DNA from 4 places in the Alteromonas sp. S005 genome. Region 2 is predicted to be linked to each of the others. Evidence: predicted binding sites of a transcription regulator. Region 2 holds the regulator's gene; each other region holds the start of a gene.
What was found. Region 2 encodes sigma-54, which starts transcription at its own class of promoters, with help from an activator protein. Its sites were predicted from a motif close to GTTGGCACGNNNNTNGNNT; they were not measured.
Positions count from the first base shown of each region.

Region 1: a site for sigma-54 is predicted at 3,232-3,250, ahead of V7R55_RS16300 (DUF2884 family protein). Genes of this name have one in related genera too.
Region 3: a site for sigma-54 is predicted at 2,783-2,801, ahead of nirB (nitrite reductase large subunit NirB). Genes of this name have one in related genera too.
Region 4: a site for sigma-54 is predicted at 5,081-5,099, ahead of glnA (glutamate--ammonia ligase). Genes of this name have one in related genera too.

Region 1 is NZ_JAZETN010000016.1:80,978-88,389, reverse strand. It holds gene V7R55_RS16320 (acyltransferase) at 1-448, shown strand, start outside; gene V7R55_RS16315 (acyltransferase) at 445-1,338, shown strand; gene V7R55_RS16310 (mechanosensitive ion channel family protein) at 1,342-2,730, shown strand; gene V7R55_RS16305 (hypothetical protein) at 2,831-3,022, opposite strand; gene V7R55_RS16300 (DUF2884 family protein) at 3,362-4,192, shown strand; gene V7R55_RS16295 (NAD-dependent epimerase/dehydratase family protein) at 4,426-5,238, shown strand; gene V7R55_RS16290 (sodium-dependent transporter) at 5,442-6,863, opposite strand; gene V7R55_RS16285 (SDR family NAD(P)-dependent oxidoreductase) at 7,193-7,412, opposite strand, start outside.
Region 2 is NZ_JAZETN010000005.1:16,298-23,709, forward strand. It holds gene mlaF (phospholipid ABC transporter ATP-binding protein MlaF) at 1-13, opposite strand, end outside; gene V7R55_RS08080 (calcium/sodium antiporter) at 885-1,841, shown strand; gene V7R55_RS08085 (KpsF/GutQ family sugar-phosphate isomerase) at 1,844-2,824, shown strand; gene kdsC (3-deoxy-manno-octulosonate-8-phosphatase KdsC) at 2,825-3,373, shown strand; gene lptC (LPS export ABC transporter periplasmic protein LptC) at 3,370-3,948, shown strand; gene lptA (lipopolysaccharide transport periplasmic protein LptA) at 3,917-4,462, shown strand; gene lptB (LPS export ABC transporter ATP-binding protein) at 4,465-5,190, shown strand; gene V7R55_RS08110 (RNA polymerase factor sigma-54) at 5,264-6,745, shown strand; gene hpf (ribosome hibernation promoting factor) at 6,776-7,063, shown strand; gene ptsN (PTS IIA-like nitrogen regulatory protein PtsN) at 7,077-7,412, shown strand, end outside.
Region 3 is NZ_JAZETN010000005.1:170,693-178,104, forward strand. It holds gene nirD (nitrite reductase small subunit NirD) at 1-4, opposite strand, end outside; gene nirB (nitrite reductase large subunit NirB) at 41-2,590, opposite strand; gene V7R55_RS08740 (SulP family inorganic anion transporter) at 2,920-4,485, opposite strand; gene V7R55_RS08745 (hypothetical protein) at 4,920-5,207, shown strand; gene V7R55_RS08750 (nitrate- and nitrite sensing domain-containing protein) at 5,565-6,905, shown strand; gene V7R55_RS08755 (nucleotidyltransferase family protein) at 6,954-7,412, opposite strand, start outside.
Region 4 is NZ_JAZETN010000001.1:181,316-188,727, reverse strand. It holds gene V7R55_RS00740 (Nramp family divalent metal transporter) at 1-822, shown strand, start outside; gene V7R55_RS00735 (MalY/PatB family protein) at 862-2,037, opposite strand; gene V7R55_RS00730 (response regulator) at 2,199-2,576, opposite strand; gene typA (translational GTPase TypA) at 2,874-4,706, opposite strand; gene glnA (glutamate--ammonia ligase) at 5,166-6,575, shown strand; gene V7R55_RS00715 (DUF4124 domain-containing protein) at 6,824-7,412, shown strand, end outside.

The sequences.
Region 1 (7,412 bases), on a different contig from region 2:
GAAAGATATGGAAACCACACGCAAAGCGTGTGAAAAGTTTCGCAATAAACCCGTCAGCATTATGAACTTCGTAGAGGGCACGCGCTTTACGCAAGCAAAGCATGACAAACAAGCTTCGCCGTTCGCTCACTTAATGAAGCCCAAGGCTGGCGGCGTGGCCTTTGTGTTGTCAGCTATGGGGGAGCATTTGCACAAGCTTATCGACGTAACCATAGACTACCCAAACGGCGTTCCTTCTTTCTGGGACTTCGTGAGCGGTAAAGTGCGCGATATTCGTGTAAATATCAAAGTAATGCCTATTAAAGACATTATGGAAAATGGCGTATTTAACGATAGTTACTTTGACGACCCACAAGTTCGCGCCCGTTTTCAAACATGGCTGAATGAACAATGGCACGCCAAAGATCAACTTTTAGATTCACTTAACGCAACTCAGAAACCATTATGATTCGTGTAGTACTTGCGCCTTTTATCTTTGTTTTGCACACCTCGCTGCAAATTTTCAACCTCGCTTTTTGGGGCGGGCTAATTATCCTACTTGGCTTAGTAAAACTGCTGTTACCAAATGGAAGAATTAGAACTGCTTGGAACAAGGTTATGCATGCCCTAATGTTTAGCTTTGGACGGATTAGCGTACTTTTAATCAGGCTATTCAATAAGGTTGATATAGAGTGCTCGGTTCACGGTGAGCTCTCAAAAAACAGTTGGTACCTTATTATCGCCAACCATCTGAGTTATTTAGATATTATTCTGCTTATTGAATTTGCCACACACCGCATTCCCGCGCCTAAGTTCTTTCTAAAAAAAGAGCTCATCTGGTTACCCTTTGTGGGGTTAGGCGCTTGGGCGCTTGATATGCCTTTTATGCATAGGTACACCCGCGCATATTTGGAAAAAAATCCGGACAAAAAAGGCAAAGATTTAGAAACCACTAAAGCGTATTGCGAAAAGTTTAGAACGGTTCCTACTACAGTAATTAACTTTGTAGAAGGAACGCGCTTCACAACCCAAAAGCATTTATCTAAGCAAAGCCCCTACGTAAACCTGCTGCCACCTAAAGCCGGCGGTGTGTCTTTCACGCTATCAGCTATGGGTGAACTGTTCACTAATGTGTTAGATATCTCTCTGCTTTACCCTGAAAATAAACGTCACCCCATGATGGCAATGTTAAGCGGTCAGATGACAAAAATCGTTATCGACGTAAACGTTACCCCAGTGCCAGAGCTACAACAAGAATCAGAACGCACTGAGTCTGAGTTTCGTCTTTATTTCCAAAAATGGTTGAATGGTCTATGGGAAAATAAAGACAATCGAATAAAGAAACTGTTGGAGTTGTAAATAATGGAAGTCAGTGCTTCAGTACGCGATCATTTCATTCATTTGGTTAAAGACGTTTTTCCAAAATTGACCACTGAAGATCCGCTTTACAATTTGCTTGCACTAGGCTCTATACTATTCGTAGCAGTCCTAATCTACGTGGTTGCGCGCCTGCTAGTGCGGCCTCAAATTGCTAACTGGGTATATAAGTCGAATAACAGGTGGGATAACGCGCTACAAGAGCACGGCTTTTTTAGACGTTTAATGCACCTCTTCCCGGCTCTCTTTATTTACATCACTACCCCTGTACTCATTGATAGCGAAGCAGTCATACATGGATTGGTGATTAAGAGTGCTCAACTATACATGCTGTATAGTGGGCTATTAGCTTTGTACGCCATGCTAAGTACAGTAGAAGATGTCTACAATGCTTCAGCCCTATCCCGGCGCGCCCCTATTACAGGCTTCATTCAGGTAACCAAACTTGCCTTCGCAATCATTACGATACTGCTTAGTATTTCTTTGATTGTAGATAGAAGCCCGCTGCTAATCGTGTCAGGCCTAACCGCCATTGCAGCTGTATTGCTACTCATCTTCAGAGACACCATTTTAGGCTTTGTTGCAGGTATTCAAATTGCCGCCAACCGCATGTTTAATACGGGCGACTGGATTGCGATGCCCAAATATGAAGTAGATGGTGAGATACTCGAAATAGGCCTTACTAACGTTAAAGTACAAAACTGGGATAAAACTATTTCGACGCTGCCGACCTATAGCCTCACCACAGAAGCAGTAAAGAACTGGCGCGGCATGCAAGAGTCTGGTGGACGCAGAATTAAGCGCGCTATTTATATTGATGTGCACTCTATCAAGCTCTGTGACAACGATATGCTTGAGCGCTTTTCGAAAATTCGCTATATCAATGAATATATCGACAAGAAGAAAAATGAGCTCCGTGCCTATCACAGAGATTATTCTATCGATGAGTCGGATCTGCTAAACAATCGCCGACTTACCAACATTGGCACTTTTAGAGCCTACTTAGAGGCATACTTGCGCAAGCACCCGGATATAAATCAAGAACTAACCTTGATGGTTAGGCAGCTACCGCCCAATGAGCTGGGTTTACCTTTAGAAATTTACTGCTTTAGCATTCAAAAAGAGTGGGTGAAGTACGAGAAAGTGCAGGCCGATATTTTTGACCATGTCATGGCCATGCTGGATTTGTTCGACTTACGCGCTTATCAACGTGATGGGCATTTATCCTTGCTTGCTCATCGTGAACACAGCGTATTTAACAGCACTGACGAAAGCGATGCCCGACAGGAACCTGCTCAGCACCGTATTGATGATAAAAGTGCTAATACGCCAAGGCAAGTTAATGCGCCTGAAGGAGATCAGAACAAGAGCTGACACGGCGGCAAGAACAACGGCAATAGAACTGATATCTGTATCTTTTAAAAGGCGAAAAAAAACCGGCTGTAATAGCCGGTTTTTTCATAGTATTTATCGCTTAAGCCAGTGCGTAGGCCATCAGTAAGCAAAGTACTAAACCAGTAACGCCAAAAAAACCGTACTCGATTTTTTCCTGCATACCTTCAGCACCTGCTTTAGCAGTCATAAAGCCCATAACGACGCTGCTTAGCCCTAGCGTAAAGGCAATTAGCGCAACACCAAACATAATTGCATTAATCCAATCAGCCATTGTGATAACCCCTTAAAAATATTGGCGGTATTATGCACCAATAAATAAGATTTCACCATGCTTGGATTGGCTTAAATGTATCGCTATTGGTATTAATTGATCTTAGTCAAAACTACTAATTAGTTTGCAATTTCACTAAATAGTGAATTGAAAACCATCGCTAAAAACCAACAAAAAACTTAACCCACTGAAATATATAAGTTTTAAATTTTGGCAAGGCCATTGCTCTGTTAAAGATATGCCAGCGAACAACGCTAGTGTTTATTTAACAGTGACTCTACAAGCCATTGAGCCCATTTACCAAGGTCAATGCGTCACATGTAAACTAAGGAATGAACAATGTCTAACAAACTACTACTTTCTGTTGCCGTTACCAGTGCTTTGATAAGTGGCCACGCATTCGCGCATGACACAAGCTTTCAGAACAATAGCTGCGACATGGAGCTAGATGGCCATATTCAGTATTACCAAGGCGACCTCACGGTTCAGATGGACAATGGTTCAGTAATGACCATTGATGCCCAACACAATATGACTATTAACGGCGAGTCAGTTTCGCTAGACAGCGAACAGCAACGTTGGGTAAGTGAATACTACAACAACATTGATATTGCTATTCCTATGACTCTTACCATTGCCAGTGAAGGACTGCAAATTGCCAACGTAGCAGTAACTGAAGTATTTACTGAACTGCTGGGCGGTGACCAAATGAGTGATGATTTCAATGAATTGTTCAACTCACTAGAAACTAAATTAAACACCTCATTTTATGATGACGCGGGTAATATTCGCGTAGATTCTACGAAATTTGACGAGCCAGGCTGGTTTGACGAAAGCTGGGAGCAAGAGTTTGAAACACAAATTGAATCTTTGATCAGTGAATCTATGGGCCGAATTCTTATCGCGGTTGGCACACAAATGCTGTGGGAAGGTGGTGATATGTCTGAGTTTGAACAAAAAATGGAGCGCTGGGGTGAAGATTTAGAATACCGATTAGAAAGCCAAGCCGCTTCGCTAGAAGAGAAAGGCGATGCTTTGTGTAAAGTGTTGAAGAAAGCCGACTATGCCGAAGGTAAAATGCAGGCATCTATCTCTGGGCTTGATGATTTGAACCTGCTGGACATTGGTCAACCAGCCCAACACGGCCATAACGACGAAATGAAAATGTAGTCGTGTAATTTAGCGAACTAAACCCGCTACAACAAACTACTTACCTTTCTGTATCGCTTACTTTGAAACCGACTGAAACCAGTCGGTTTTTAGTTTTTATACCAGTTGCTAGCTAACTCTTTAATATCTCACCTCACTCAGATTTCTGCTTTTTCAGTTATTGGTAGGCGTATTAACGACATCCGCCCCCCGATTGATGTACTCTTAAGCCCAAACAAAGGGGAATTTAATCGATGACTCAGAATGTAGTAATTAGTGGCTATGGCTGGTTAGCCGGCTATGTAGGCAACGCACTGTCAGGTAAGGTCAATATTATAGGCACTACTCGAAGCCAACAGAAACGCCTAGCGTTAAAGGAACAAGGTATCACCGCAATTGAATATGCGCTGGGCGATGATACATCTGTATTATGTAGCTACTTGCAAGACGCGACTTTATTATTAAATATCCCACCTGGTAGAAAAAACACCAACCTCGAGTCATTTACTGAAAATATGCTGCAACTTATTGATGCAGCACTAGGCGCAGGCGTCGCGCATATTATTTTTATTAGTACCACATCAGTTTATGGGGATGACACGAGTAACGTCCTTACGGAACAAAGTGACACGAACCCACAAACTGCTTCGGCGAAAGCCCACGTGACTATTGAAAACTACTTACTGTCCATGCGAGACCAAGCTGATATCAGTATTGTTCGCTTAGCGGGTTTAGTAGGCCCAGACCGTCACCCTGCTCGTTCATTAAGTGGAAGACAGTTGGATGCAGGAAATAAACGAATTAACCTTGTTCATGTGCACGACATTGTGTCTGCGTTAACCTCGATTATTTGCGACAAGCCGCTAAACGACGTTATACACCTTTGCAGCTTATCTCACCCTAAGCGCGGTATTTATTATGTAGATGCAGCTAACGCGATGGGTATAGACGCCCCACACTTTTCTGATACAAAAGCTCAGCCTGGCGGCAAGGTTATCGACGCTACACAAAGTTGGAACAGGCTTAACATTACGCCTACCTATGGTGACCCCTATAGCATGTTTTAAGGTTTATACCGATATGTTCGTTTAGCTCGCTAAGACGATTGTAGATTCATTAAGGTGTATTCGCTAATAAGTTGCCAAAGAGCGATGAATTAAGAACAAATACGCTAAAAGAAAACGAAAACGGCAAGCCTCTGGCTTGCCGTTTATTATCCGAATTTACTGCTAGCACACAGCAAGTAGAATAGATTTGTGTGATAAACCTCTTAACCGAAAAGGCTTAAACCAAAGTATTTGACAGCCACCGTGTTTACAAAAATCACAAGTAGAATTAGCGGAATAAAGGTTTTTAACGAAACATCCACATACTTTTCAAACCAGCTGCCTTTATAGCCGCTGCTGCCTTCTTCCAAAGAAGCATTAAAATTAGCACTCTTCCAGCGATAAATAACAAACAAGCAGATTAGCAGCCCGTTTAACGGCAAAATAGTGTCGTAGAATACATCGTAAATTACGTCAAACAGCGATTTATCGGCGCCTGCGTAGTGCATAAATGACGTCAGCATATCAACTTTACCAAACGACAATGCACTTAAGATAGCCAATAAAATCATAATGCTACCCAAAGAACCAAGGGCCCATTTACGGCTAACACCTTTTTCGTCCATCAATGCCGCAACCGGTACTTCAAAAATTGACACTAGCGATGTAATGGCCGCAAAGAAAACTAGTAAGAAGAACAAGCTAGCGACGACAGAAGCGCCCATATAACCAATGGAGTCTTGTAGCGCTAGGAAAATACTAGGCAGATAAGTGAAAATCATACCTACGGACGATTCGCTTAGGTCATCAGGATTGATATCGGGGTTGAAAGAGAAGATCGCAGGAAGAATCATTAGGCCGGCCGTAAAAGCCACAGCTGTGTCTGTCAGCGCCACTAGCTTCGCAGCGCTAGGTACATCTGCACGTTTGTCGATATAGCTACCGTAGGTAATAAGAATACCCATACCTAACGACAGCGAGAAAAAGGCTTGGGATAGCGCACCGTTCACCACTTCCGCTGTAATTTTTGAAAACTCAGGAACAATATAAAATTCTACGCCTGCCATAGCGTTTTCGCGAGTGAGTACGAAGATAACAAGGCCGATAAGCATCACAAAAAGTGCGGGCATCAGCAGCTTCGCTGCTTTTTCAATCCCCTCTTTTACACCACCTTGGAGGATAAGATAAACCACACCAACAACGACAGCCATGTAGGCGAAGATAGACTCTGAATTAATAAATACCCCGAAGGTTGCGGGGTCGGCCAGTTTGTCTAAGTTACCGCTGACGGCTTCAAACAAATAACCAAATAGCCACACAGTGATAACCATGTAGAAAACGGCAATCATAAACGGCGTGGCAATCGCGAGCCACCCTGCAAACTTCCATTTCTTTTCGTTGCCACTGATAGCACTATACGCGCCCAGCGGGTCTTTTTTCGCATGGCGACCCACTGACATTTCTGCCAGCATTACCGGTAAACAAATGGCAAAAACGAAGATAGCGTACATTAACAGAAATGCACCACCACCGTTTTTAGCTGCACCGACTGGAAAACCTACCAAATTACCAATGCCCACTGCAGAACCTGCAGCAGCCAATATAAAACCTATGCGCGATCCGAACTGTTCTCTGGCCCCGCTCATATCCCTTCCTCTTGTTGAGTTATTGTTATAACAGTTCGCTTATCACTCATTGTGAAATACAAAAATACCTTGGTTAGAGAAAAGACTTTTTGCACTCATAATGTGTACTTGTTGTTTGCGCTCGATACTCATCGGTATCAAGCTGCGCGAACTGATATTATTTATTATCAGGATGGCGTTTGTTGTTATGACTCACGTGTGGCGTCAACGCGTTGTATTGCTGCCTCTATGGGCGTATCAATACGCTGCACCATTCCCAAAATAGCATGGTAACAGCAGTGAAATAAAAAGTCTTGATGTTGAACTTGCTGAAATGATGTTAGGCCGTATCACCAAGTTACCACTTCGCCATTCCAGTCGATAAAATGACAAGCTTGGTCACGATCAAGCGCTGAAAGGTGGTGAATAAGTTGTTTTGCAGTAAATTCCGGGGTAAATAGCTTTTTAGCGGACACATTCTTTTGAAAAGGCTTCGACAGGCCAGTATCAACAGTACCTGGGTGGTAACAAACAAGCATGACATCTTTTAATCTGCGCTTGTACTCTACC
Region 2 (7,412 bases):
CTAAATGATCCATAGTTACTTAAATGTCGACCCCTGACGCTGGATTGAGTTGGTTTTGAACGCCGCTATCAATCTACTTAGAAAATATTTAAAGTATATGAGCGATATGCATATTCAATTTCTATGCCTTCGCACACATAACCCATAAAGTTTACTGAACAGTTTACTTTTAAGAGCCAACAAATTCAAAAAAGTTTACTCTGCAGTGTAGTTTTTTATGCTTACAGGCTGGCTTGTCCAGCAGACACAACCTCTGGGCCGTGTTATTTGGAGCCATTGTACGCTTTTTCAAGACACTCGCCAAAGTCAAAAAGTTACAAGTTATGTTCGATTAAGACGAATTGTATACCAGACCGCATAGATAATTACCCACTCAGCGAGAGTTAAAAGGTTCGTAATCGCGGCGTGTTACCGCAGGTATAGTGGTTCTACATCAAGGTGACACAACAAAGAGTACGGACATTTTAAACTCGCCCTTCGGGAAGGTCTGGCAAGCTCCCTAGCTTCATTCTGGGAATTTGAAAGGGAACAGCCATTCCTACATTCCCACGCTTTGCTAGGAAACCTGCCAGCGCCTTCTGAGTGGGCAATTATCTACGTGGCCTGGTATTTGTATCCCGCGCTAAGACGAACGTTATCTCACGCTGAAGTGATGTCAGTGCCTTAGCTAGCTCTTACATGTAGTTCCAGTTCCCATCCTATTGCCCTAGTTATTAACTGAAACTGAACGCTTACCAGAAATACCTTCGAACTGCTGTAACGGGTTTGATGGGCGGAAATTTACGGCAATCGGTCTCTTTTTATGAAAATAAAGCAATGCGAGCATAGGCAAATGGCACTCTTTTTGCGACAATCTATCGAAATACTAACTATTACAGGTTGTTGTGCTTTTAAACATTGTCATTTTTCTGGTTGGGCTGATTGTCTTAAGTTGGAGTGCGGACCGTTTTGTTTATGGCGCTTCAGCGCTAGCAAAAAACATTGGCATCTCTCCTATGATGATCGGGCTTACGATTGTCGCTATGGGCTCATCGGCACCTGAGATTGTGGTATCTGCTATTGCCTCTGCCAATGGCAATATGAATACAGCCGTGGGTAACGCACTCGGTTCAAATATAACCAACATTGCGCTGGTGTTGGGTGTAACCGCTCTAGTAAAGCCTTTGCTTGTTTCGTCAACAACGCTTAAACGTGAACTTCCAGCGCTTCTCATCATCTCGTTAATTGCTATTGGCTTTATGTTCGATGGCGAACTGAAATCTTACGAAGGGATAATTTTACTAGGCCTATTCATTTTTGTTTTGGCAATGATGGCTTGGTTATCACTTCAAGTAGACAAAGAAGACCCCCTAGTTGCTGAGACCGCAGATGAAATCCCTAAAGGCGTTTCTAACACCTCAGCGCTTATCTGGATTGGTGTTGGCCTTATCGTATTACCATTAAGTGCCCACTTTCTTGTCAACTCGGCAGTAGAAATTGCCAGATACATGGGTATCTCAGACTTAGTTATTGGGTTGACTATTATTGCGTTTGGCACAAGCCTTCCTGAATTAGCGGCTAGCGTGGCTGGTGTGCTTAAAGGTGAAGATGATCTAGCGCTCGGCAATATTATTGGCTCTAACATTTTCAACCTGCTAGCCGTACTCGGTATGCCGGGGTTAATTGCCCCAGGCCTGCTAGACCCTGACGTTTATAACCGAGATATGTACGTTATGCTTGGTTTAACCTTGCTGTTGTTCTTGTTCAGTTTCGATTTAATTGGAAAGCGTACAATATCAAGAACAAATGGATTTATACTTCTAGCTTGCTTTATCGGCTACCAATTCTGGCTGTTCGGATAATCATGAATACACAAACTCAGATGCACTATATCGAATCGGCAAAGCGTGTTATCGACATTGAAACGCAGGCTATTGCCAATCTTGCAGAGCGCTTAAACGAGCACTTTATCAACGCATGTAACATTCTTTTCTCATGCGAAGGCAAAGTGGTTGTAAGCGGTATGGGAAAATCTGGCCATATTGGCAATAAAATTGCCGCTACCCTTGCGAGTACCGGGACACCGGCCTTTTTCATGCATCCCGGCGAGGCTAACCACGGCGATTTAGGCATGCTGAGTAAAGGAGATGTGCTATTAGCCATTTCTAATTCTGGTGAAACCAATGAATTAGTTAACCTGCTGCCCGTTGTTAAGCGCTTAGGCATTAAAGTGGTAGCAATGACCAATAGTGCCGATAGCTCGTTGGGTCAACACGCAGATGTAGTACTTGATATAAGCGTTGAAAAAGAAGCCTGTTCGTTAGGTCTTGCCCCTACATCAAGTACAACAGCCACACTGGTTATGGGTGATGCCCTTGCGGTAGCACTGCTCGACCAAAAAGGCTTTACCTCAGACGATTTTGCACTATCACACCCTGGCGGTAGCTTAGGCAGAAAACTGCTGCTAAAGGTGAGCGATATTATGCTTAGCGGCAGCGACATTCCGTTGGTGAATCTACATTCATCTGTCGCTGAAGCGCTTTTGGAAATTTCCAAAAAAGGCTTGGGCATGACAGGGGTCATCGACTCAGATGGTTCGTTAACGGGCGTATTTACTGATGGTGATTTACGCCGAATACTCGACGCTCGTATAGATGTGCACAATGCAACAGTAGAAGACGTGATGACCAAAGGCGGCAAAACAACCACCGCAGATCAGCTAGCTGTAGAAGCCCTAAACCTAATGGAAACCCATAAAATAAGCGCATTGATGGTTACCGATGAAAAGCGCAACCCTGTCGGAGCCTTCAACATGCACATGCTTTTGAAAGCGGGAGTACTCTAAATGAAGACGACTCTATACACTGATCTAGAACAGGCACTTTATGAGCAGTTGGCGCACATAAAGCTTCTAGTATGTGACGTGGATGGCGTATTCTCAGACGGCCGTATTTACTTAGGTAATGACGGAGAAGAGCTTAAAGCTTTTCACACCCGCGATGGATATGGCGTAAAAGCGCTTGTAAGTAATGGCGTTAATGTCGCTGTAATAACAGGACGACGCTCAGCAATTGTAGAAAATAGAATGAAGGCGCTAAACGTAGCGCACATTATTCAAGGCGAGGAAAACAAAGCAGACGCGCTTGCCGGGTTAATGAAAAGCCTTGGGTTAAGCCAAAGAGAAGTTGCCGCCGTAGGTGATGACATGCCCGATACTGGTATGTACCAACATGTAGCGGTAAAAATTGCAGTCGCTGATGCTCATCCTTTCGTTGCAAAACAAGCGAACTGGATCACCACACTGCCGGGTGGCTTTGGCGCAGTCCGAGAAATATCGGATACCATCTTGCAAGCTAAGGGCGTGGCAAACGATATTTTCGGAGCTAGTGTATGAGCCAATTTGGCTTCAATCGCTTGGGTTTAAGCATATCGGCGCTATTTATCTTAGCGCTGTTGATGTATGTCCCAACTTGGATGGAAGAGCAGCCTGAGACGCAAGGTAGCAGTCAAAATGATGCGCTTAAGCCTGCATATAAGGCAAAAAACTTAACTACAACCTTGTACAACCAAGACGGCGAGTTAAATCACAAAGTCTTTGCAGAGTCTATGGAACACTACGACCAATTGGGTTTCGTGTTATTTCAGCAGCCTAAATATACTCTTTATACAGAGAGTGCAACATCACCTTGGGTTGTGACTGCGCAGGAAGGAACGCTGTATAACAATGAGTTAATTCAGCTTGAAGATAGCGTTGTTATTGAAAATAAAACCAGCGATGATTTTGTCAAAAGCTTATCCACCGAATACATCCAAATAAATTTAAACACGAAACAAATGACATCTGATCAACCCGTTGAGATACTGGGTACGCAATACCTTATTTTAAGCAATGGGTTTAACGCGAATTTACGCACACAAGAATACGAGCTTTTAGATCATGTACAAACCACTTATTCCCCTAGCAACTAGCTTTCTACTTGCCATCGCTAGCGGTGCGGTACAAGCCAGTGAAGAAGATTTTTCACAGCCCATTAAAATAGGGTCAAATACCCAGTTTATTGATGGTAAAAACAAAACGGCTCTGTACAAGGAAGACGTGCTGATTACTCAAGGTTCACTCCTCATTGAAGCGGATGAAGTAGAAGTTATTGCTACTGATGGCAGCGGCCGAGAAATATTTATCGCCCGAGGGAACCCAGCAAGCTACTCTCAATCATTAGAAGACGGTACACCGGTATCAGCCAAAGCTAATGAAATTCGCTATGAGGTGGTTAATCGCACTATTTCTCTGGCGGGTAATGCCGAACTACAGCAAGATTCTAGTAAAGTACAAGGGGATAAAATTACGTTCGATATGATTACTGAACAATTGCTTGCAACAGGTGGCGCCGGTGAAAATGGTGAAGGTCGAGTAACAACAGTGTTTACTCCTGACACTATTCGTAAAACGTCGTCTAAGAAAGACAACGAGGGCAATGAATAGCAATGGCAACTTTGAGCGCTAAAAACCTTGCTAAATCGTATAAATCGCGACAAGTCGTTCGCGATGTGAGTCTTTCAGTTTCTACTGGGCAAATTGTCGGTCTTCTTGGCCCAAATGGTGCTGGTAAGACCACCACTTTTTACATGATTGTGGGCTTGGTCAACCTAGACAAAGGCAAGATTGAAATTGATGATAGTGAGCTTACTCATCAGCCAATGCATGAGCGCGCACGCCGCGGTATAGGCTACCTTCCGCAAGAAGCGTCAATTTTTAGAAAGCTTACGGTACATGAAAATATCATGGCCATTTTGCAAACCCGTAAAGATTTAAATTCACAACAGCAGGAAGAAGAAGCGGACGCACTACTTGATGAATTTAATATCAACCATATACGTAATAGTACGGGAATGAGTTTGTCAGGGGGAGAACGGCGTCGCGTAGAGATTGCTCGCGCTCTGGCAGCAAAACCACAATTTATTTTGTTAGACGAACCATTTGCCGGTGTTGATCCAATATCAGTTAATGATATAAAGAAGATAATACAGCATCTGCGAGATAGGGGTATTGGTATCCTTATCACGGACCATAACGTACGTGAAACATTGGATGTTTGCGAAAAAGCGTACATTGTGAGTCATGGCGAGCTTATTGCGCAAGGAACTGCGGAACAGGTTTTAAGTAATCAAAAAGTAAGGGACGTATACCTAGGCGAACAATTCAGGCTATAGTTAGTGTAACCGAATTGTCATTTTTCAGTTTCGCTCTGGTATATTTAATTTAGAGCATTTAAATAAGACGTAGATGAAACCATCTTTACAGCTAAAATTTAGCCAACAACTTACCATGACACCTCAGCTGCAGCAGGCTATTAAGCTGCTGCAGCTTTCTACGCTTGATCTCCAGCAAGAGATTCAAGAAGCGCTCGACTCTAATCCGCTTTTAGAAGTGGAAGAAGGTAGCGACGAGCCACAAGTAGAAAAGAACAATGTCGATAGTGACGATAGCGCTGCTGAAGCGACAGCTTCTGCATCAAGCGACACGCTAGAAGCAGGAGATGCACTGGAGAAGAACGACCTTCCCGATGAGCTGCCTATCGACAGCACCTGGGACGAGTACTACTCCGCCTCTTCTGCGCCTGCGCCTGGCCCGTCTAATGATGACGAACAAATCTTCCAAGGTGAAACTACCGAAGACATCCAAGAGCATTTGCTTTGGCAAATGCGCCTGACTCATTTTTCAGATACTGACCGCGCTATTGCCACAGCTATTATCGACTCAATTGACGAGTCGGGTTATCTAACCGTAACCCTTGACGATATCTTAGAAGCGGTTAATGACGATGACTTAGAAGAGCCTATCGAGATGGACGAAATCGAATGTGTGCTTAAGCGCATTCAGATGTTCGACCCCATTGGTTCGGGTTCCCGTAACCCTCAGGAATGTCTTATGGTGCAATTGCGCCAGTTCTCGGACGACACCCCTTGGCTCACTGAAGCAAAGCAGCTTATCGAGGAATATTCGGACTTACTGAGCAGTAAAGACTACCGCACGCTTATGCGTAAGAGCCGATTGAAAGAGGATCAGCTACGCGAAGCAATGCGTTTACTTCAAACCTTGAATCCTCGTCCAGGTAGTGCTTTAGTTACTAAAGAGCCTGAGTATGTCATACCTGATGTTTCAGTAACTAAGAAAAATGGCCGTTGGGTGGTTGAACTGAACCCTGACAGCCTGCCTAAACTAAGCGTAAACCAACAGTATGCTGCGATGAGTCGCCGTGCTAAGAACAGTAGCGATTCACAATTCATCCGCTCGCACATGCAAGAGGCTAAGTGGTTCATAAAGAGCCTTGAATCTCGTAACGATACCTTGATGAAGGTTGCAAATTGCATTGTGCAGCAACAAATGGGCTTTTTTGAGCACGGCCCGGAAATGATGAAACCAATGGTGCTAAATGATGTCGCAGAAATGGTAGATATGCACGAATCCACTATTTCACGTGTGACAACGCAAAAATACATGCATACGCCCCGTGGTATCTTCGAGTTGAAGTATTTCTTTTCAAGCCACGTTGCAACCGAGTCAGGTGGTGAATGTTCATCCACAGCGATTCGTGCATTGATCAAGAAGTTAGTGGCTGCGGAAAATCCTAGCAAGCCGCTAAGTGATAGCAAGATTGCTTCGTTGTTGGCCGAGCAAGGCATAAAAGTCGCTCGGCGAACAATAGCAAAATACCGGGAATCGTTATCGATCCCGCCGTCGAACCAACGCAAAAGCCTTATCTAACCGGGCTTAATAATATAAGGAAGACGAAATATGCAAATCAACCTTACTGGTCATCATGTCGAAATCACCGACTCTTTGCGTAATTATGTCGATACGAAGTTCAGCAAACTTGAACGTCACTTTGATCACATTTCTAATGTGCATGTCATCCTGAACGTTGAAAAATTAAATCAAAAAGCTGAAGCGACTGTTCATTTAAGTGGCGCTGAAGTATTCGCATCCTCAGAAAATACCGACATGTATGCGGCGATTGACAGCATGGTTGATAAACTCGACCGGCAGGTAATCAAGCATAAGGAAAAACTGAAAAAACATTAGTAGTTAATTAAGCATGGATATACAAGCCATCGTAAGTCTGGACCGCACCGAGTGTGCGGTTCAGTGTAATAGTAAAAAGCGAATTCTTGAGATCATCGCTGATATCGCTGCCAAGCATAACGATAACATCGACCAGGCAACGGTTCTAAATAGCTTGATGGCTCGAGAACGTATGGGTAGTACGGGTATTGGAAACGGCATAGCACTGCCTCACGGTCGCCTGGCTGGCCTTGATAAGGTGATAGCAATTGTTGTAACCAGCACGCCTGCTATCAACTTCGATGCCCTAGATGAAAAGCCTGTAGATATTTTTTTTGCACTTCTCGTTCCCGAAGAGCAAACCGAAGGA
Region 3 (7,412 bases), 150 kb from region 2:
ACATAATTTGATTCTCCTAACAGGGTTGATAAGCCAGTGGCTATACCATAGAGACAGGAATGAACTGATCTTTACCTGCTACTTTTTCAGCTTCAGTAGCTGGGCGAACCTGGCCTCGCTCTGAAACAAACTGAATATTGGTGTCGCTAGCATTGCTGTTTACGAATTGACGGAAACGCTTGCGCGACTCTGGGTTTTCGATGGTGGTTTTCCATTCGCACTGATAAGCATCAACCACAGCATCCATCTGTGCTTCAAGCTCACCATTAATGCCAAGAGCATCGTTTATCACAACGTCTTGCAGGTAAGCTAACCCACCTTCTAAGTTGTCCATCCACACCGATGTACGCTGTAAGCGATCAGCCGTTTTCACGTAAAACATCAGCACGCGGTCGATGTACTTAATAAGGGTTTCGGTATCTAGGTCGGTGGCAAACAGGTCTGCATGTCGAGGCTTCATGCCGCCATTCCCGCAAACATACAGGTTCCAGCCTTGCTCGGTAGCAATAACGCCAATGTCTTTGCTTTGGGCTTCTGCGCACTCACGGGTACACCCCGAAACGGCAAATTTAATTTTGTGCGGTGCACGTAAGCCTTTGTAACGATTCTCTAAATCAATGGCAGTGCCAACAGAATCCTGAACACCGTAACGGCACCAGGTGCTGCCCACACACGATTTCACAGTACGCAGTGCCTTCGCGTAGGCGTGGCCGGTTTCAAAACCACCAGCGACCAGTTTTTCCCAGATATCAGGTAAGTGCTCTACGCGCGCTCCAAATAAATCAATGCGCTGACCACCTGTGATCTTGGTGTACAGGTTGTATTCTTTTGCCACTTCACCTAGCAGAATCAACTTCTCAGGCGTTATTTCGCCACCAGGTACACGCGGTACAACGGAATACGTGCCATCTTTTTGCATGTTGCCAAGGTAGATATCGTTGGTGTCTTGCAGAGGAAGATGTGAAGCCTTAAGAATGTAGTCGTTATACACCGAGGCTAAAATTGAGCCGACAGCGGGCTTACAAATTTCACACCCTAGACCTTCACCATGCTGCTCTAGTAGCTCGTCGAAGGTGCGAATGCCGTTTACCTTAACGATGTGAAAGAGTTCTTGTCGGGTGTAATTGAAGTGCTCACAAATGGCTTTCGATACTTCCACACCGCGCTTTTCAAGCTCGCTGTCTACCACATTTTTAAGTAGAGCGGCACAGCCTCCACAACCTGTACTGGCCTTAGTTTCACCTTTTACATCGCCAACGCTACAACAGCCGCCTTCAATGGCTGAAACAATATCGCCCTTTGTCACATTTAGGCATGAACAAATAGACGCGGTGTCTGGCAGTGCATCGGCACCTAGCGCCGGTGCAGCATCGGATGAGGGCAGAATTAGGCTTTCTGGGTGTTCAGGTAATTCAATATTATTAAGTGCATACTGTAGGAGCGTGTCGTAGTCGCTGGTATCGCCAACGAGTACAGCACCAAGCACGTACTTTTGCTCGCTATCTACCACCAGCTTTTTATACACGCCCTCGGGCTGATTTAAGTACGTGTAGCTAAGCGCTCCGTCTGTGCGTTCATGGGCATCGCCAATTGAGCCCACTTCTACGCCCATTAGCTTGAGTTTAGTGCTCATATCTGCGCCAGCGAACTCGGCATCGCCACCTGTAATATGACTTACGGCCGTGCGTGCCATGGTGTAGCCAGGTGCAACAAGACCAAAGATTTTGTTATCCCACAGCGCACATTCACCCACAGCGTAAATGTTCGGGTCAGACGTCACGCAGTGGTTATCAATAACAATACCGCCGCGCTCACCCAGTGTTAGCGCTGACTTTCTGCCGAGCTGGTCGGAAGGTCGAATACCAGCAGAAAATAAAATCATGTCAGTTTCTAGTGCAGTGCCGTCAGCAAACACCATTTTATAGCGGCAGGTATCACCGGCCTCGATAGTTTGGGTGGCCTTTTGGGTATGAACCGTAACGCCTAAATCTTCAATTTTGTCTTTAAGCACGTTACCACCAGCTTGGTCTAGCTGCACTGCCATAAGCTGAGGCGCAAATTCTACTACGTGAGTGTCTAGCCCAGCTTGCTTTAGGGCATTCGCGGCTTCTAAACCTAGAAGACCGCCGCCAACGACAACACCAACTTTGCTCACCGCGGCTGACGCTTCAATGGCGAGTAGGTCGTCAATGGTGCGATACACTAAGCAATGCTCTTGATCGTTGCCTGGAATAGGTGGAACAAATGGGTATGAGCCCGTGGCTAGCACCAGCTTGTCGTAGCTAAACACCTGCCCTTCTGAAGTCGTGACTTTATTATTGTCACGGTCAATATCGGTAACTAAAGCATTGGTGACGACATTGATTCCCCATTCGGCGTACTGAGCGGGTGTAGCAAGCGCTAGGTCATCAGCACTCGCGCCACTAAAAAATGATGACAGATAAACGCGGTCGTATGCGAGGCGAGATTCGCCGCATAAAACGGTTATTTCTACATTGGCATCGCTTTGGTGAAGCTGTTCAACAAAATGGTGCCCCACCATGCCGTTGCCTACGACGACAATTTGCGTTTTTGAGTCCAATGAAGTCATGATATTCCCCTTTTTTCGGGACAAAAAAAAGCCCGCTTCAACTTTCGTTGATGCGGGCTTCGTTGCCTATTTTGCTAGTACTGACACTTAAGACCAGCATACTCTAACTAACACATTTTACGGAGTGTTATAAATCACACAATTTTTCAGCGATTGACACAAATCACCAAAACACACTTTACGCTTATAGCTATCCAAGTTCAGTGCCAAAACCGTAATCCGTTGTTTTTATTTGATTTACTAAAAAACAGGTATTATTCAGACTTCAAAACTGCACCAAACAAACGCAAACCTGTGTTCACTTGGTGCATTAAGAACTATCAAATAAATTAGGCCAGTTTATCCGTTGCTACACGGTAGCGAGGGTCTTCGACTACGTTAATTTCAACAAATTTGTCGGCCTTGCGAAGCAGTGAGCGACACTCATCGCTAATATGGCGAATGTGTAGCTTCTTACCTTGCTCTTCGTATTTATCTGCAAGGGTATCTAGTGCGTCGATACCTGATGAATCCCAGATACGAGAGTCTTTAAAATCGATAACTACATCTTCTGGGTCGTTAGCGATATCAAACAAGTCTTTGAAATGGGTTACCGAGCCAAAGAACAGCGGGCCGTCTAGCTCATAGACTTTCCAGCCGTCGTTATCAATATGCGACTTCGCTTCGATATGACGGGCGTGTTTCCATGCAAATACAAGGGCTGAAACGATAACACCCACTACCACCGCAATGGCAAGGTCGGCAATAACCGTGACACCTGTTACTAGAAATAGCACAAAGGCATCTTCTTTGTTTACGCCGCGAATAATTCTGAATGACGCCCACTCGAAGGTAGCGATAACCACTACGAACATTACGCCAACAAGAGCAGCAAGCGGGATCATTTCAATCAGCGGTGCAGCAAATAGAATGAAGCCCAATAGTACAAGTGCGGCAGTAATACCGGATAAGCGACCACGGCCGCCAGAGTTTATATTGATCATGCTTTGACCAATCATGGCACAACCGCCCATACCGCCAAAGAATCCGTTAACCGTATTTGCAACGCCCTGGCCAACACACTCTTTATTACCTCGACCGCGGGTATCGGTCATTTCATCAATTAATGAAAGAGTAAGAAGCGATTCAATAAGACCAACCAAGCAAAGAATTACTGAGGTTGGTAGTACTATCATAAATGTTTCCCAAGTGAACGGAACCATAGGAATAGCGAAGCTAGGAAGCTCGCCTGCAAGTGTTGCAGTGTCGCGCTGGTCAGCCGGTAGCAAGTCACGAACAAAGTCGATTACCGTACGTGCTTCTAAGTCGAGGCCGTGTACTAATGCGGTTACCGTAACAATCGCTACTAGCGAGGCAGGAACGGCTTTTGTGAGCTTAGGCAGTAAATAGATAATGGCCATGGTTAACGCTACAAGCCCTAGCATCCAGTACAGCAGTGTACCTTCCATCCACTGCAGTTCTCCAGCAGCGTTGGTGACTTTAAACTGACCTAACTGAGCTAAGAAAATAACGATAGCAAGACCGTTTACAAAGCCAAGCATTACCGGATACGGCACTAAGCGGATAAACTTTCCGAGCTTGAAAATACCGCACAATATTTGCAGTAATCCAGCCAAAATAACCGCGGCAAATAAATACTGCACGCCGTGTTGGGCAACCAGTGCCACCATTACAACGGCCATGGCGCCGGTAGCACCAGAAATCATTCCTGGTCGGCCACCAATAGCGGAAGTGATTAAGCCCATCATGAAAGCCGCATAAAGACCAATCATTGGTTCTACGCCGGCTACAAATGCGAATGCAACGGCTTCAGGAACCAAGGCAAGCGCCACGGTAATACCTGATAGCACGTCATTTTTAACGTTGCTGTCTTTACTGGTAATTAAATCGAACATGTTCTCTCAGAAGCTAGGATGTTAAACACAACAACCTACCGTGGCGTACACTGCGTTACAGCAGAACACCAAGTGGGTAGGAGAATTTTTCGGCGATTCTATCACCATTGTTGCTTAAAATCTTTTAATAGATTGTTACTACGGCCTGTTGAACGTTGATGTACAGCAAAGATCAACAAGCCCCCGTCCAAACTACTTGGCGCTTACGTGATAAGCACAAGGCTCTTTGCACCATTTCTAATACTGTGAGCTTGTCAATTTTTCATGTAAGGCCTCAGGGCTTAATTTAATAGCGAATGCTGACAAATTGCATCGTACATGGCATCGTATAAAGGTTTTTATTCACCGCGTCGTTCAATGCGCTTCGATTTCTAATACGGGGCTACGATAAGACGTCGCAATAAGGCACAAGTCTTATTCAACGAGGAGTTAAAGTGGTACCTTATATTCTGACCATTTTGTGCGTGCTAGTGGCAGGCGCTATACATTGGATGTCGCCGAAGGCTTATTGGAAAGCCACTATTATGTCGACCGCCGTTATTTTACTATTTTCTGTAGCGGCATTGTTCATCTTTAAAGCATCAGGAATGCTGGTTAGCGAGCACACAGGCGAGAATGCTGATTTTTCAGGACAAATGCTAACCATCACCACAATGATTGCCTTCTTCGGTTTCTTAATATCGCTGTTTGTAGGCTGGTTTCTTCGCGTAGTCAGAAACTAATTTGGAAAGCAAAACCACATAGTTTGCGAGGCTGCACCATTTTGGCGCAGCCTCTTGCCTCTCAACTTCCCTCTTAACGCCGCTAACCTTCCCGTCCCCCCTTATAAAGTCACCTTAAGTAAAAATTCCAGTCACACCACATGCCGCGAAATGTCAGCACTCCGAGCGTTTTTGTTCACGCTAACGCTTATCTTCATCAATTCTAATAAACAGGGCATAAGTGTTGCTTGGTAGACGTATTGCTCTGCTGAGTCCAGGGGGCTAAAAGCAAAGAGTTTCAAAAAATCGTTTCGCCAATAGATGCACTCATCAAGAAAAAATTCGAAACGTGTGTACCAAAGATTAGCAGGCCTTAATATGCTTCATGAACCAGAACAGACCATTGCGCTGTGTAGCGACGCTACTAAGCGCTTTTTGCTAGCGGCAAAGCACGCCGAAATAACTGTGCTTGAGCAATTATCTAGTAATTGTCGAATTGTAATTGCGGTTCGTGAGCTTATTCATGAACTGCAAAAAGAACGTGGGGCCAGCAACATCTTTCTTGCTTCAAAGGGCGAACGTTATAGTGTTGAGCGAATGCAGTATATCGGTGCTAGCGAACAAGCGGAGTCTTTGTTAAAAAGCCATTTAAAGTCCCTCTACCTGACAGATGAAATCACTACGGGTAACCCGCGGTTGTTGAGCAGCATTACACTTGCTATGCAGGCGACGGACTACCTGCCCAGACTGAGAGAACAAGTAAGCAAGCAGCTGCTGACACCACTGGAATCCACCCGAGCATATAGTCGCTTAGTGGCCAGTTTACTTACTGTTATCTTTGAAGCAGCAGATATTGCAAGCGACCCAACAATAACCCGCTTACTGGTTGCTCTGTTCAATTTTATGCAGGCAAAAGAATACGCGGGGCAAGAGCGGGCGTGGGGCGCTATTGGTTTCGCAGAAACTCATTTCGATGTTCGCCTTTGTGAAAAGCTAGCCGCACTTCAGCACGCACAAGAACATCACTTCAGTATATTCTGTGAGTTTAGCTGTAAACCGCATAAAGAAGCACTAGAAGCGTTAAACAAAAGCCCTGCTGCAATCGATATTACACAGCTTAGAAATATGATTGCACAGCTTGGTGACGGCAGTCCGATTGCCGGAGAAATATCGGAAGTTTGGTTTGATGTAGCAACACGTCGAATGGATGCAATGCAGACTATCGAAGTGGCGCTCACTGAGGCCCTTACTCAGCAAGCTAACAGTAAAGTGGCCGATGCAAAAAATGAGATGGCCAATCATCAGCAGTTGCTTACGCGCTTCAATGATGAACACGCTACTGATGGCTCACCGCTCACCTTATTGTTCGATCCAAGTATGCCTGGGCTCGCGGAAGACACCAAAGAAGACGAAATCAAAACGCTATCACTTAACGAGCAAACGAAGACTTTATCTGCTCACCGCTCTTTTTATGATTTACTGCGTTCACAGGCCCAACACATAGAAGATATGGGTCGGGAGCTCGAAGAGGCCAAGCGTGCAATACAGGAACAAAAACTGATTGGGCGAGCAAAACTGGTAGTAATGGAGCAATTCGGATTAAGCGAAAATAATGCGTATCGTCGACTGCAAAAACAAGCTATGAGCGAAAATACGACCATAGCGGCTATTGCCGCTAAGATAGTAAATATTACAACAAAGACTACTGCTCAAAGGTAGCTACTCTCAATTGAGTCACTTCTAGTTTAATTAAGCGCGTTCTAGCTCTTAAGGAGAAACTAAAGTCAACAAAGGCCAAACAGTAAGCCAATTCTTAGAAGCAAGTCGCTGTTTAAAAACTTCGGGTCTTGGATATTTTGGGTTAATACTTATGGTGCCGGCGAAGTTTGCTTCCAAACCAAATGGCGCGAGTATGTCTAAATCATCATTGGCTAAAAGACGAACCGCAACACAGGTTTCTCGTTCTATCCAATACGAAATAGCGTCTTGGCAATTTTGATAGGGAGCGTGCGCGTGAGCTACGTGCATACGCGCTTGGTTTTTAACTTGCCAATTAGCTTGAGGAACCATACGCGCTAGCTCGCGTTCAATGGCTTGTTCTTGTGCTTTCAGCCCTGGTTTAGCAGCTGCAGAATTTGGTGAGTAAGCTTGCGGTTGAGGTACTGATTCCAATGTATTATCGGCACTCGCAACACTTTGCGGCGGATTAATTTCACCACTAAAGTA
Region 4 (7,412 bases), on a different contig from region 2:
GCAATTGTTTTGCTATGGTCAGGCAGCTACAAGTGGATAGAGACAGTATTGGTTTACCTTGTCTTTATCATGGCGGGTGTATTTTTAGTGACGTTGCTCGTAGCCAAGCCTGATATTGCTGCTATGTTTAGCCAGTTTACTTCACCGCGACTAGACGCAGATGCTATTACCACTGTGCTAGCCCTTATAGGTACAACCATTGTGCCATACAACTTATTCCTTCACGCCAGCCTAGTTGCCAAATCGTCAAAAGGACAGGATAAAAACGACGCCGTAATAGCCTGTCGAAACCAGTCGGCTAGAGCAATTAGCATGGGTGGACTTATTACGCTAATTGTTATGGCCACAGCTATGATGGCGTTTTTCAACCAAGCAGCCACTATGGACGCGTCTAATATGGGCGAGCAGCTTAAACCGGTTTTAGGTGACAAAGCGCAGTGGTTCTTTGCATTAGGATTGTTCGCAGCCGGTTTAACCAGCGCCATTACCGCGCCTTTAGCAGCCGCTTATGCTGTAACTGGGGCGCTTGGGCTACCTGATGATATGCAAAGTAAAAGTTTTAAAGCTGTGTGGTTCATTATCATTGTTGTTGGTGTAAGTGTTGCGGCACTTGGCTTTAAGCCCCTACCCGCTATTTTGTTTGCCCAAGCAACTAATGCCCTACTGCTACCTATTATCGCGATATTTTTACTGGTCGTTATGAACAAAAGCACAGCGCTAGGTGAGTTTAGAAACACATGGAAAAGTAACCTAGCAGGCTTTTTAGTAGTGGGCACTGTAATTGGACTTGGTTTGTATAAACTAATCGGCGTATTTAGCTAGCTTCAAAAATGGGGCTGAAAAATACTCTGCCCCCAATTTTTAGCTGGCGAGACGCTGGAGTATGTCTTGAAGCATGGACTTACTGCAGCCAAAGTTGATTCTGAAATGATCCGCCTTGTGGAAATCTATACCCGGAGATGGGCCTACGCCCTTCTCTTCCGCCCATTGTTGAACGTTTTCTACGCCTAGCCCGCTAGCATCCACCCATGCAAGAAAAGTCGCATCGGCTTTTAGCATCTTAAGACCGTCAATACTGTTGATAGTGTTAAACACCATGTCTCTGTTCTCATGTAAGTAGCTAAGCTGCTGCTGATGCCAATCGTCACACTGAGTGAATGCTGCTTCTGTAGCCGCTAAACCTAGTACGGTTACCCACGGCACTATGCCCGCTGCGGCATTGGTAAATGCCTGACGCAGTTTACGATTAGGAATAATGGCAAAAGACGTACCTAAACCAGCAATATTGAACGTTTTGCTGGCAGCCATAAGTGTTACGCTATTTTCAGCAAGATTAGCCTCGCGACCCGCCGGGATGTGCTGTTTGCCTTCCTCAAGAATAAGGTCGCAGTGAATTTCATCAGAGCAAAGCTTAACGTTGTTCGCGTTACAGATTTCAGCAATGCGATCCAGCTCCGCTTTAGAAAGTACCGAACCTACCGGGTTCATGGGGTTACAAAGAATAAACAGTTTACATTTAGGGTCGGCGGCTTCTCTTTCTAACGCCTCAAAATCTAGCGTGTAGCGCGCACCTTCGACATCTGAAATATTATCAGAACTCGTGCCGTCAGCATTTTGCACTACCGTACCTATGTCTACTCGCTCTAGGCCATTAAGCTTTGGGGCTGCTAGCAATGGCGGGTAATTAGGCGTTTGAATAAGCACTTTATCGCCAGGTTCACAGTATGCTTTGCATGCTACGTTAAACGCAGGTACAACGCCTGGCGTCCACACTAGCCATTCGGGCTGAATTTCCCAATTGTGCTTATCTTTAAGCCATCGCACTACGGCCTGAATAGCGCCGTCGTGATGGGCAGGCAGTATATACCCCATATTTCCATGTTCAACCTGGCTAGAAATGGCATCTAAGATTGGCTGAGCACAACGAAACTCGGTATCAGCCACCCACGCAGGAATGATGTCTCTTCCTTTGTATTTTTGCCATTTGAACGAAAACGTATCTTTTCTAGAAGGGGTATTATCGAATAAGGCGCTCACATTACATCCTGTTGCATAAAAACTTATACCAACAGTGTAGAATTTTAGCGCCTCTTAAACTAGGGGCGTAAGATGAATTAACCCGAATTTGCTATATCGAAATGTACTTTTATAGAGATAAAGCAAAGGCGTTATAAACGCCTAGGTCTGACCTTTAAGGCTTAATTAGCGTTTGTGACCGCTTCTTTAGATTTTTGAACCAGCTCTTCCATACTAAGCGGTTTAGCTAGGAAACCAGTGACTTGAAGCTTTCGCGCTTCAATAACGAGTTCTTTATTGGGGTCAGCTGTTATGAGCAAAAAAGGAACGTCTAAACCCGATGACTGACAGGTTTTTAAAAGACTAAGCCCGTCATAATCGGGCATGACTTGGTCACTAATGATTAAGCTTAACGAATCAGAACTTTGTTGCAGCAAAAAATCTCTAGCAAACTTACTACGCGTAAATGGAAAAACGGTAGCGTCTAACTGCGTTTCTAACGCGTCAGTAATTAGGTCTAACGTGATGGGATCATCTTCAACTACGGCTACAGAAAACACTACCCTTCCCCTTTCATAGGTTCATTAGCCGCTGATATTACAACGACTTAGCTTACGAATTAAAGCGTAAGCCCACTTATCTACAAGCATAGAATCTCAAAACCCATTTGACCACTAACCTTTGGTCGATATTTACGCTTTTTTCAACATAAGACTGTTTGTTTGAAACAACTAATTTTTCACACAAGAACGTAAGTGTGAGTTGGTGAAAAAAGGCAGGCTTGAAAATATCAATTGAGAAAATAAAAAATGCCAGCAAAAGCTGGCATTTTTAAACTGATGTAGTCTTAGAAGCTATTAAGACTTCGGTGCACGCGATGCGCGCTTACGCTCGTTTTCAGTAAGAAGCTTCTTACGAATACGGATAGACTCTGGCGTTACTTCTACTAGTTCATCATCATCGATAAACTCAAGCGCTTGCTCAAGAGACATTTTGATTGGTGGAACTAGGGTTTGCGCTTCGTCAGTACCAGAGGCACGTACGTTTGTAAGCTGCTTACCTTTAAGCGCGTTTACTGTTAGGTCGTTGTCACGGCTGTGAATACCAATAACCATCCCTTCGTAAACTTCAACACCGTGACCGATAAATAGGCGGCCACGCTCTTGTAGGTTAAACAGGGCGTTAGTTAGTGCTTTACCGTTTGCGTTCGCAATTAGTACACCGTTTTTACGCTTACCGATAATTCCGCCTTTGTAAGGGCCGTAGTGATCGAACGTATGATACAGAAGACCAGAACCCGACGTCATTGTCATGAAGTCTGTTTGGAAACCAATTAGACCGCGGCTTGGAATAACGAAATCGATACGTACACGACCTTTGCCATCTGGAGACATATCAGTCATTTCGGCTTTACGAAGACCTAGCTGCTCCATAATAGAGCCTTGGTGTTGCTCTTCACAGTCGATAGTTAGCGTTTCGTAAGGTTCTTGTGTTTCGCCATCTACTTCTTTCAGAATTACTTCTGGACGAGATACAGCAAGCTCGTAACCTTCACGACGCATGTTTTCAATAAGAATGCCTAGGTGAAGTTCACCACGACCTGATACGCGGAACTTATCAGGGTCTTGAGTTTCTTCAACGCGAAGCGCCACGTTGTGTACTAGTTCGTCGTTAAGACGCTCTAGGATGTTACGTGACGTTACGTACTTACCTTCTTTACCCGCAAACGGAGACGTGTTTACCTGGAAGGTCATAGTTACAGTAGGCTCATCAACCGTAAGCGGAGGAAGCGCTTCAACTGTATTTTGGTCACAGATTGTGTCAGAGATCTTAAGTTCGCCAAGACCAGTGATAGCAATGATGTCGCCAGCATGCGCTGATTCAACTTCATGACGTGCAAGACCAAGATAGCCGTAGACTAAGCCAACTTTACCGTTGCGCTTTTCGCCATCAGCAGTAACAACCGTCACTTGTTGGTTTGGCTTAACCGAACCGCGCTTAACACGACCCACACCAATTACGCCCACGTATGAGTTGTAATCAAGCTGAGAGATCTGCATTTGGAAAGGACCGTCTACGTCTGCATCAGGTGCAGAAACTTGCTCAACGATAGTTTCAAACAGCGCATTCATGTCTTCTTGCGGCTCGTCAGCGTCGTGTGATGCCCAGCCATTTAGTGCAGAAGCGTAAACAACTTGGAAATCAAGCTGCTCATCAGTTGCACCTAAGTTGTCGAAAAGGTCAAACACTTGGTCCATTACCCAATCTGGGCGTGCGCCAGGCTTGTCGATTTTATTGATAACAACAATTGGCTTAAGGCCTTGGGCAAATGCTTTTTGCGTTACAAAACGCGTTTGTGGCATTGGACCTTCCTGTGCATCTACAAGTAGAAGTACAGAGTCAGCCATTGACATTACACGTTCTACTTCACCACCGAAGTCAGCGTGTCCTGGAGTGTCTACGATATTGATTCGGTAGTCGTTCCAGTTGATCGCTGTGTTTTTAGCTAGGATGGTAATGCCACGTTCTTTCTCGATGTCGTTCGAGTCCATTACGCGTTCTTCTTGCTCGCCTCGAGATTCAAGGGTGCCAGACTGCTGTAACAGTTTGTCTACCAGGGTGGTTTTACCGTGGTCAACGTGGGCGATGATTGCGATATTACGCAATTTACTAATATCAGTGGTATTCATGCTTAATATAGAGCCTGTGTAAATCGATGCCAACTTAATTCGGGAATCGAATAAGTCTGCATTAGATTTGTTGCAAAAAAATGCAGATAGAGAAATTTGCGCGGATTGTACAGAAAAACCACGACGTTTGCGCACCTTTTTTTGCTTAGAAGTCACTTTTATTAGAATTCCCTCTTTAGTTCAAAAAACAACCATCCCAATTGCACCGAATTGAACATATACAGTGGTGATGTGATACAAAGTGATCTAGGCTAGATGACATAAAAGTAAGAATTAAGCACCACAATAGAGCACTGTCGCACATTTATGGTGCAAACCTATTCAAATGGAAGTGATAGATGCCTGTCTATGCCGCAAAAATCGGCATGCTTGTAAATGGCATGATAATCGCTTTCACTTTTGCCACTGTTGGGGTGAAGCTGATCATTCCGCATTTTTACATTAAACCTGGAGGACACGATGTCAGTAGATAAGGCATTAGAGCTGATTAAAGAAAGTGAAGCGAAGTTTGTAGATTTACGTTTTACCGACACCAAAGGTAAAGAACAACACGTATCAATTCCTGCAAGTGTTGTTGATGAAGAATTCTTCGAAGAAGGTAAAATGTTCGACGGTTCTTCAATTGCTGGTTGGAAAGGCATCAACGAATCAGATATGGTTCTTCTTCCAGACGCAGACAGCTGCGTAGTAGACCCTTTCGCAGAAGAAACACAAGTAAACATCCGTTGTGACATTGTTGAGCCTTCAACAATGGAAGGTTACGAGCGTGACCCACGTTCTGTTGCACGTCGCGCAGAAGAGTACTTGAAATCTACAGGTATCGGCGACACATGTTTCTTCGGCCCAGAGCCAGAGTTCTTCCTTTTCGACGACGTGCGTTTCCACACAGATATGGCAGGCTCGTTCTACAAAATTGATTCTTCAGAAGCAAAGTGGAACTCAGGTGAAGAATTCGAAGGCGGCAACATGGCTCACCGCCCTGGTGTTAAAGGCGGCTACTTCCCAGTACCTCCGGTAGATTCTGCTCACGACATTCGTGCTGCTATGTGTATGGTTATGGAAGAAATGGGCCTTGTTATTGAAGCTCACCACCACGAAGTAGCGACAGCGGGTCAAAACGAGATCGCTTGTGAATTCAACACGCTAGTTAAGAAAGCGGATGAAATTCAAGTTTACAAGTATGTGGTACACAACGTTGCACATGCATACGGTCAAACTGCTACCTTTATGCCTAAGCCACTTGTTGGCGATAACGGTTCTGGTATGCACTGTCACCAGTCTATCTCTAAAGACGGCGTTAACATCTTCGCAGGTGACAAATACGCAGGTCTGTCTGAAGAAGCACTTTACTACATTGGTGGTATCATTAAGCACGCGCGTGCAATCAACGCTTTCGCCAACGCTTCTACAAACTCTTACAAGCGTCTAGTTCCTGGCTTCGAAGCGCCGGTAATGCTTGCATACTCTGCGCGTAACCGTTCTGCATCAATTCGTATTCCGCACGTAACCAGCGATAAAGCGCGTCGTATTGAAGTACGTTTCCCTGACCCAACAGCTAACCCTTACCTTGCATTCTCTGCAATGCTAATGGCTGGCCTTGACGGTATCAAAAACAAGATCCACCCTGGCGATGCTATGGATAAAGACTTGTACGATCTACCTGCAGAAGAAGCGGCTGAAATTCCAACTGTTGCAAGCTCGCTTGAAATGGCACTTGAAGCACTTGATAACGACCGTGACTTCCTTAAAGCAGGTGGCGTTATGACTGACGACATGATTGATGCATACATCGACCTTAAGTCAGAAGAAGTAACTAAACTTAACATGACAACTCACCCAGTTGAGTTCGACATGTACTACAGCGTGTAATAACACTCTGTATAGCGATATATACTAAAGCCCGCTCTGCGGGCTTTTTTTATGGGTGCTAATTAACTACTATGTCATTAGGGTGACGTTAAAAAATAATATCTATGTTTGCGGCATTAGAGCAGCCAGCCAAACGCAAACCTTTTTTAACTATCACTTGATAGACTCAAAGACAGAGCCAGTCTAACAATGTAGTAAGCTAGCATTTTCAAAATATATAGATTAGGTAACGACACGTGCGAAACAAAATGCGATACATTTGCTTATTCACACTACTATTGAGTAGCAGTAATGGATTGTTACCTCTGCAAGCCGCTACGCTGAGCGAAGTGCAAGGCAATAATTTGCAGCAAGAAGCACAAACAAACGAGACAGAGCAAGGCGCCGAGGCATCGACTGCTCCATCATCTTCGACTACAACAATCTATAAGGTGGTAGGAAAAGACGGCTCTATTACTTTCACCGATAAGCCTCAACAAAATGCTGAGCCACTGGCATTCGATGATAAAACCCAAAATGTCGTCACAGCTACTAAAGTGCCTCCCCCACCACCGCTTAAGCCTGATGCCCCAAAACCAAGTTATCGCGTAGTTATTAAATCTCCTGCACCAGAAGCAACAATCCGAAATAACCTAGGTGAGCTTACCATTTCTGCGGCACAAACTGGTGCCCCCAAAGCCCCCATCTATCGTTTAATTTTCGATAACGCCCCATTTGCAAGCAATAGTTCGGGCGTATTTAAACTGTCAGGTGTCCATCGTGGAGCACATACTTACAAAGTTGAGCTAACAAACAATACGGGCAAGACTCTTGCATCGTCTCCAGAACAAACGCTTT